2 regions of the Kribbella sp. NPDC056951 genome follow, and region 1 is predicted to be linked to the other one. Evidence: riboswitches for the same ligand, from Rfam matches in the RefSeq annotation. Region 1 holds a riboswitch; the other holds the start of a gene.
What was found. Region 1 has a riboswitch for thiamine pyrophosphate ahead of thiS (sulfur carrier protein ThiS). Riboswitches for the same ligand answer to the same signal wherever they lie in the genome.
Positions count from the first base shown of each region.

Region 1 (4,242 bases):
CGGGCGGGTGTACATCTCGGGCTTCTTCCGCTGGATTCTCGGCGGCGACGAAACCCAAGGAAAGCTGTTCGACGGCTCCAACCCCAAGGTCACCTCGCACTCCCCCGACCGCCACGAACTCGCAAGGTTCGACAAACCCGTGAGCACGAGCGGCGATCTGACCGCGACTGTCTGCACCGGCAGCCCGTCCTGGCTACCCGACCCCAACCCCGAACCATTCTGCACCGAGAACGAGCAGCCCGATCGCTTCCCACACTGGGTCCCCAGCTTCTTCCTCCCCGCCGTCCCGACCCCCGCGATCACCGCCCTCCAATGGACCAGCCGGAACGGCGTCCTCCGCATCCCGGTCAAGACCAGCAAGCAGTACGACGTACTGACGTTCCGCGCCGCCGCGGACCCGGACCGGCCCACCCAGGACCTCACCGTCCGACTGATCGACAACCACGGCAAGTACCGCGATGTCGCCGTCTCGCAGGTCGGCGACGCCCTCACCCAGCTCCCCGGAAAGCACGAGGACAGCCAACCCAAGACCCTGCTCCGAACAGTCCGAATCCCCTTGAAAACAAGGGCTCTCAAGGCAGTAGAACTCCGCACCGATCGCACCAGCACAGGCCGGATCTTCATCTCTGACCTCGCCCTGAGCACGCCCTCAAGAGGCCGGACCACGATCAACCAGCTCCCCCGGATTTCGGTCGCCGACGCCGCACCGATTGCCGAGGGCAACAGCACGACCAAGGTCGACTTCACAGTCACCCTCAGCAGATCAAGCCATCAGCCCATCACAGTCCACGCCGAGACAGCCGGCTTCACCGCGGACCCCGAGATCGTCCGGCCGCTGTCGACCACGATCACCTTCGCGCCCGGCGAGACCCGCAAGACCGTCGCCGTACAGATCCACGGCAATACGACCGCCCAGCCCGACCAGGACTTCAAGCTCGCGCTGGCGGTACCGCGCAACGCGATCACCGACGACGCCTGGGCCACCGGCAAGGTCCTCGACGACGACACCGGCCCATCCACCCAGCTCCATAGGCCAGAAGTAACCCCACGAGGCGGTCCCGGCTACCGCGGGATGTAATGAACGGGTGCTGACCTACGAACTGACATCCCGGGATCTGGAGGAGGTCCGCTTCGCCCTGTCACCCGCCTCGGAGACCGTCCTGTCCCTCCGCGCCCTCCGCGACCCCGGCCGGTTCCCGCTCCAACTCCCCTGGATCCGCACAGTCCAGCCGCTACTCGAAGACCTCGACTGGACCGTACTCAGCCACCTGGTCAACGACACCATGGGCAGCCCCGACTACCTCACGCCGCGGCCGACTTCCCCACTTACCCAGTTCACCGACGAACTCCAGCTCATAGCCGCAGTCGATCAAGAAACCTTCACTAGACAGCACACAGCAGTCAACGGCGAGCTGCCCGAAGGCCTCACACCAGCCCGGGTCACCGCAGCACTCGACGACTACTGGCAGACGGTCATCGCGCCGTACTGGAATCGCATGCGCACCATCCTCACCGCCGACATCACGTACCGCGGTCACGTGCTCACGCAACAGGGCACCGGCGCGATGCTCAACGAGCTCGGCCCCGCGATCTCTTATAGCCAAGGCCTCTTGAAGGTCGCCAAGGTGAGTGCAATCAGCCGCACAGAGAAGGTCGACGGCCGCGGCCTAGTCCTGCAGCCCACCCTCTTCGGCCCGCACGCAGTGATCCCCTACGACCCCGGCGCCGAACCGTTCCTCGGCTATCCACCCCGCGGCCAGGCCAACCTGTGGACAGTCGTCGACCCACCCACACCACAAGACCTCGCCAAACTCATCGGTACGGCGCGCGCCCGCATCCTGCAGTTGCTCACCCACCCGCGCACCACGACCGACGTGGCCGCCGAACTCGGGGTCACCCCGTCCGCAGTCAGCCAGCACCTGCAACTGCTCCGCCGTACCGGTCTGGTCGAACCCCAGCGAGCCGGCAAGCAAGTGCTCTACAGGCCAACAGAATTGGCGAGTTTGCTGACGGGGAACTAAAGTCGAAACAGACCGCGGGAGCTCGCACCGGAGTGGGCTGAGAGGGCGACAGAGCAGGCGTCGCCGACCGCTGAACCTGAATCGGGTAATTCCGGCGTAGGGAGGACGCATGACGCAGTACGACGAGTCACCGCTTGAGCACGCGGTGTGGGTGAACGGTACGGCGACCAGCAGCGGACCGGGGATGTCGGTCGCTCAGCTGGTCGCGGAGATGTCGGATCGGCAGACCGGGATCGCGGTCGCGGTGAATCAGAGTGTGTTGACCCGCGACGAGTGGTCGGCCACGATCCTGACGGCGGGTGACCGGGTCGAGATCGTCGGCGCGGTCCAGGGAGGCTGACATGGACGACCCCTTCGAGCTGGGCGGCCGGACGTACTCCTCGCGGCTCATCATGGGCACCGGCGGTTCGGCGAACCTGGAAGTGATGGAAGAGGCGTTGATTGCCTCCGGCACCCAGTTGACCACGGTCGCGATGCGCCGGCTGGGGACCGGGCACGAGGGCTCGGTGCTCGACGTGCTGAAGCGGCACGGGATCGAGATCCTGCCGAACACTGCCGGCTGTCACACCGCGGCCGAGGCTGTGCTGACCGCCCGACTGGCCCGCGAGGCGCTGGGGACCGATCTGGTCAAGGTCGAGGTGGTCGCCGACGACCACCTGCTGCTGCCTGATCCGGTCGAGCTGCTCGACGCCGTGGACATCCTGATCGCCGACGGCTTCACCGTGCTCCCCTACACCAACGACGACCCGATCCTGGCTCGCCGGCTGGAGCAGGCCGGGTGTGCGGCCGTGATGCCGTTGGCGGCACCGATCGGTTCGGCCCTCGGGATCCGCAACCCGCACAACATCGCACTGATCGCCGAGGCGGCCAACGTCCCGGTCATCGTCGACGCCGGCATCGGTACGGCGAGCGATGCCGCCCTCGCGATGGAGCTCGGCTGCGCCGCGGTCATGCTGGCGACTCCGGTCACCCGCGCGGAGAAGCCGGCCCTGATGGCCGCCGCCATGCGCGACGCCGTCAGCGCCGGCCGCAACGCCCGTCTGGCCGGCCGGGTCCCCCGCCGCTGGCACTCCGGCCAGGCGTCCTCGCCGACGACCGGCCTGCCAACCTTCTAGTCGTTGTCGCGGATGGTCCCCTGCACCCGGTAGGGGACCTTCAGTACGGCGCCGTCTGCGGCCGTGATCACGACCGTGAACGTCTCGGCCTTCTCCCGCAGCTTGTCGTCCTTGATCGGTACGACGAACTGCCCGGTCGTCTTGCCCGCATCGACCTGCGGATAGAGACCTCCCTCGGGATCGACGAAGTCAGTGCCGAGTTTCGCCGTACCGCTGCGCAGCTCAGCGGTCAGGCGAGCACCACGGTCCGACGGAGCGGACAACTTCATCTGGAACACCACACCACCACGCCCTTCGGTTCCCACACCCGGCGAGATGGTTATCGAGGGAGTCGGGTCGTCGTCGCGGACGATCCCGTCGGCAAGCGAGCGGCCGATCATCGCGTCCGTCGACCCGGACAGCACCATGATGAACGTGACGTCGTCACCATCTCGCTTGTTCGGCCGCAGCGGCACCTTGATCGTTGCCGACCGATGCCCGGCCGGGATCGTCACGCGGGCATGGAACGGCTCCACCACATCGCTGATGAAGTCCCCGGACGCCTCCGCCCAGAACGTCACCGGCCGCGGGCTGACCCGCGACAGCCGCACCTTGAAGTCGGCCGTCCGCGGTCCGGAATCGCCTTCCACCATGTCCACATCCGCGACCGAAAGCACCGGCAGCATCCGCGGTCGCCAGTGACTAAGTGACGGCGTCGAGAACGACAGATCAGCCAGGTACGCCGTACCTCGGGCGACCCGGTCGGTCCGGATCTCCACCGACCGCACGTCCCGCAGGTCGAGCGGCAGACCGGCCAACGGAATCCGGACCGTCTGCAACATCACCTTCGGCAGCAGATCGGCGATCTTCCCCGGCAACGGCTGCAACGCCTTGCTGACGGTGGATACCAGCACACTGGCCGACCGCCCGCGGCCGTCCGTCAACCGCACCGACAGATCGGTCGCCCTTTCAGTTGCCCGCAACGACAGTACGTCGTACTGTCGAACATCGCGGCGGCCGACCGGCAAGTCGAAGCGGAGTCGCCCATCCGACGCGGTCCAGCTCAACTCCGTCACCCGCCCGGCCGGAAGGTGCTCGACCGGCGGATCGGTGACCCAATGCGGGTA
Region 1 is NZ_JBHUQZ010000001.1:942,634-946,875, reverse strand. Features, by position in the region: gene ACFTSF_RS04455 (hypothetical protein) at 1-1,078, shown strand, start outside; gene ACFTSF_RS04450 (DUF5937 family protein) at 1,086-2,021, shown strand; TPP riboswitch at 2,026-2,141, shown strand; gene thiS (sulfur carrier protein ThiS) at 2,131-2,361, shown strand; gene ACFTSF_RS04440 (thiazole synthase) at 2,363-3,136, shown strand; gene ACFTSF_RS04435 (hypothetical protein) at 3,133-4,242, opposite strand, start outside.

Region 2 (4,242 bases), 670 kb from region 1:
CGGGCCCTCGATGATCGCGATCCCGCCCGGCTTCAGCACCCGGGAGATCTCGCAGATCGTCGAGATCTGCTCGTCCTCGGCGAACAGTTCGTGGAACGCGGTCCACAGGCAGATCACCGCGTCGAACGAGTCCCACGCGTACGGCAGATCGGTCATCGACCCGATCGCCCAGTCGATCGCCAGCTCCTCCTCGTTCGCCTGGATCCGGCCGGCCTCGACCAGGTTCGGCGAGATGTCGAGGCCGCGCACCGTCTTCCCGGCGCGCGCCAGCGGGAGCGAGATCCGGCCGTAGCCACAGCACAGATCAAGAACCGATTCCCGGCCGTCGAGCAGTTCCTCGACGGCCTTCACGATGTCTGCGTCCCGCTCGGGCGAGGTCCGCGCAGCCAGACCATCGACGCCGAGCTCGGCGTACTCGGCCCGGCTGCGCAGTGCGGAGTTGAGCATGGGCGCAAGTATCCCGCGTGCCGCAGGTCAGTTGTCCACCGGTTCGCGGGTCACGATCCGGCCGCGACCGATTTTGCCGAGGAGAACTGCGGCGAGTATCGAGACGATGATGCTGGTGTAGGTCGCACCCAACCAGCCCGGCACGGCCTGCCCACCGAAGAGCTTGCCTTGGACACCTTCCCAGAACGGCGACCACTCGGCGACCGTGCCCGGATTCACGAGCTGGTAGGCGACGAACCCGATCAGCCACGCGACCGCGGGCTGCCAGCGGAACTTCGCCGTACCGGAGACGTCCCAGTTCATCTTGCTCACCAGGAAGAAATCGGCGATCGCGACCGCGAACAGCGGGATGAAGACCGAGCCGATCAGATAGAGGAACTGCGTGTAGTTGCCCAGGTCAACCAATAGCGCGAGACCGGTGGCGAGGACGCCGATCGCGATCGAGATCCACCGGCGATCGACGTGACCGATCAGGTTGTGCGCGGCCATCGTGGTCGAGTAGACGTTCGCATAGGCCTCGTCGACCTCGTCCACCAGCAGCACGAACAACGCGATCGCACCGGCCGGCAAGGTGACGAGCGCGGTGATGACACCTTCGCTGTCGGTCTGCAGAGTCGCGACCGCGAAGACACCCAAGGCGTAGTACAGGATCGCGGCCAGGCCGTAGCCGAGGGCCGAACCACCGAAGGCCGCCTTGTTGGTGCGGGAGTGCCGGGTGTAGTCGGCGGCCAGCGGCGCGAACGAGACGACACCGGCGGCGGCCAGGTCGACGGCCGGCCAGAAGCCGAACACACTGTCCTGCGGCAACGACTGCACCGGCTTGCTCAGCACCTGGATGAATAGGTAGACCGAGGCAATCAACACCAGCCAGACCATGAACTTGCGCAGGATTTTCACGCTGCCCAAGGGCCGGACCGCCATGGTCGTGGCGATGATCCCGGCCAGTACGACGAACAGCCAGCGCCAGCGCTCACTCGTCACCGCGACCGCGGCCTGCGAGATCACGATGATCTCCATCGTCGCCCAACCGATGTTCTGCGCGATGTTCAGTACCGTCGGGGCCATCGATCCGCGACGGCCGAACAGGCCGCGCAGACTGGCCATGGCCGGTGCGCCGGTGTGCGAACCGAAGACGGCCGAGCCACCGAGCACGAGCGCGCCGATGCCGCACCCGACGACCACGGCGAGCAGGCCCTGCCACAGCGAGCCTGTGTACGCCGCGACGAGCGCACCGGTGACCGGGCCGAACAGCGAGATGCCGAGGTTGCCCCAGAGCGTGAACTGGTCGAGGAACCCCAGCGTCCTCGGCGCATCCGTGGTGAGGACGAGCGGTGCTTCTGCATTGGCAGGACGAACTGCTGTATCAGTCATTGCGATCCCTACGCCGGCATTACCCGGTCAGGTTCAGGCGGTCGGCGACCCTAGTCGCCCTCTCAGCCCGCATTCGGTGCGAGCTCCCGCAAAGGTTTTGCTACCGCGTCAACGATAACGCCTCAGTCCGCCGGCCGCGCGGCGGCTGCTCGGTGGATGAGCGCGGCCACCTCCGGGCCGTTGGTCAGCACCGGCATGTGGGACCCGGTGGACAGCGTCCGCGACTCACCGTGGCTCAGAGCGGCCAGGCGGTCGGCCCAGTCGGCTGGTGACAGATGGTCATGGCGGCAGCGGATGATCACGACCGGCGACTGGACTCTGGTGATCACACCGGCCAGATCGTGCCGTCGGCAGGCCGCAGCCGCCCTGGCGATCGTAGAGAACGTCGTACGGGCGTATTGCGGTGCCAGGACCGGGATCAGCCGGGGTGACTCCGGTGCGGCCGACTCCAGCCAGCGCATGCCCAGGTCGAGCCAGCCCGCGGACTTCGTGTCACCGCTCGGAGCGATCAGGACCAGTGCGTGCACCAGCTCCGGGTGGGCGACCGCCAGCTCGACCACGATCTGCGCGCCGGCCGAGTGCCCGACGAGGACCGACCGCTCCCGGACCTGCTGCTCGAGGCGGGCGGCGAGGGCCTCGGGGTGCAGGTCATCGCGGTTGTCGGCAGGTTCGCCGTACCCGGGCAGTGTGACCACCCGGTACGGCATTGAGAGGTGCTCGACGGTTGGTGCGTACGACTCCGGCCCGAGGCCGAGGCCCGGGACGAGGACTACGGGAGCGCTCACTCCCAGGGTGGTCGGCCGGGTGCGGCCCGAACCACGGTGTCGAGGTCCGGCTTGAGCTCGCGATAGCCGAGGAACAGTCCGGCCGCCAGAATCAGCAGACCGAACCCACCCCACGCGTACGCCGTCGGTAGCCGCTCCAGCGTCTCGTCGACGGCGCCCAGGCCGGTTGAGAGCACCATGCCGGCCCAGATGAACAGGGGGATCAGCGAGACGCCGACCAGCACGCCTCCCACGATCTCAACGGCCTCGGGCTGGCGGGCGGCCTTGCGGCGCGCCAGCACGTCTCTCGCCCACAGGACGAGAGCTGCGGCACCCACCAGGACGATCAGGAGCTGGCCGAGCGCGTCGATCACGTCGGTGCGCAGCGGGTGGTTGAGCGGTGAGCCCGGCGCCTGGGTGATCTCCCGGATCGAGACCCGCTGGACCGTCGCCACCATCAGTCCGTAGACAGCCGCGATCACAGTGGCGAACAGCACCACCTTGGCCGCGCGCGGATCACGGCCGGCGAATGGCTCCTTACGCCCGTACGTCGGGAAGGCCTCGGGATGCGGATCCACGGGAGCGCCGTACGGGTGTCCTGGACGGTAGCTCGGCGGCTGAGTCGGGTCGGTGGGCGGACCGCCGTACTGACCTGGTTGGGAGCCGTAGGGCTGCGCAGGTGCATACGGGACGGGCGGCAGTGGCTGACCACCGCCGGCGTACGTGCCGCCGCCGTACGGTGTGGGCGGAGCGATGTGCTGCTCCTCGGCGGGTTGTTCCTGGTCCGGACGCTCCGGCTCACGTCCGTACGTCGGGAAGTCCTGTGACGACATCGCTGCTCCCTCCCTGGGGACTCAGCTTCTCACGGGACGGGTCAGGTGGCCTTGATCGTCGGCCACGCGTTCGGCCGGCAGCCACCGAGCCCCTTGGTCTGCTGCATCATCACCGGCGCCGGAGTCTTCGGCTGCCCACAGGTCGAGTGCCCGTGCCCAAGCGCGTGCCCGACCTCGTGATTGACCAGATAGTTGCGGTACAGCGCGACATCCCCGCCGTACGCCGGCACTGCATACATCCACCGCTTGGCGTTCAGCACGACCCGGTCCTCGACCCGGCACGACACCTCACCACCGGTGTCGAGCGGCAGACACAACTTGTCGGTCAGCGTCGGCGTGGCCACGATGATCCGCAGATCCACGTTCTCCGAGTCCGTCCGCTCGAAACTGACCGGATGCACCGCCTGCCACCCACGCGGATCAGTCAGCGTCTTGTGAATACTCGCCGCGACCGCCGCCGGGTTCACCGACAACCCCTGCTCGATCTCCACCCGGTAAGTCAGCTTGTCCCGCACCCCGGTCGCCTTGTCCGACCCCGGCACGACACTCAGCTTCCCACTCGACACGGTGACGTTGGGCTTCGCGCCCTTAGGCTGCCGAGTCAACGTAGGTGCCGGCCGCAACGGCGTCGTCAGATGCACCGAAGGTGTAGGAGTCGTCACCACCACCGGAGTAGGCACCACCACCTCCGGCTGCGCAACCGGAGTAGATGCCCCGGCAACAACCTCAGCAGCCAAACTCCGCCGCCCAGTCGCATCCGGATGCACCACCATCACAGTCCCCAGCACCGCCAACGCCGTCACCGAGAACCACTGCACCCGATGAGA
Region 2 is NZ_JBHUQZ010000001.1:268,885-273,126, reverse strand. Features, by position in the region: gene ACFTSF_RS01300 (methyltransferase domain-containing protein) at 1-447, opposite strand, end outside; gene ACFTSF_RS01295 (purine-cytosine permease family protein) at 475-1,818, opposite strand; TPP riboswitch at 1,807-1,918, opposite strand; gene ACFTSF_RS01290 (alpha/beta hydrolase) at 1,941-2,603, opposite strand; gene ACFTSF_RS01285 (hypothetical protein) at 2,600-3,415, opposite strand; gene ACFTSF_RS01280 (DUF3152 domain-containing protein) at 3,457-4,242, opposite strand, start outside.
Region 2: it holds a riboswitch for thiamine pyrophosphate, as region 1 does, so the genes downstream of both, ACFTSF_RS01295 (purine-cytosine permease family protein) here and thiS (sulfur carrier protein ThiS) in region 1, are expected to answer to the same signal.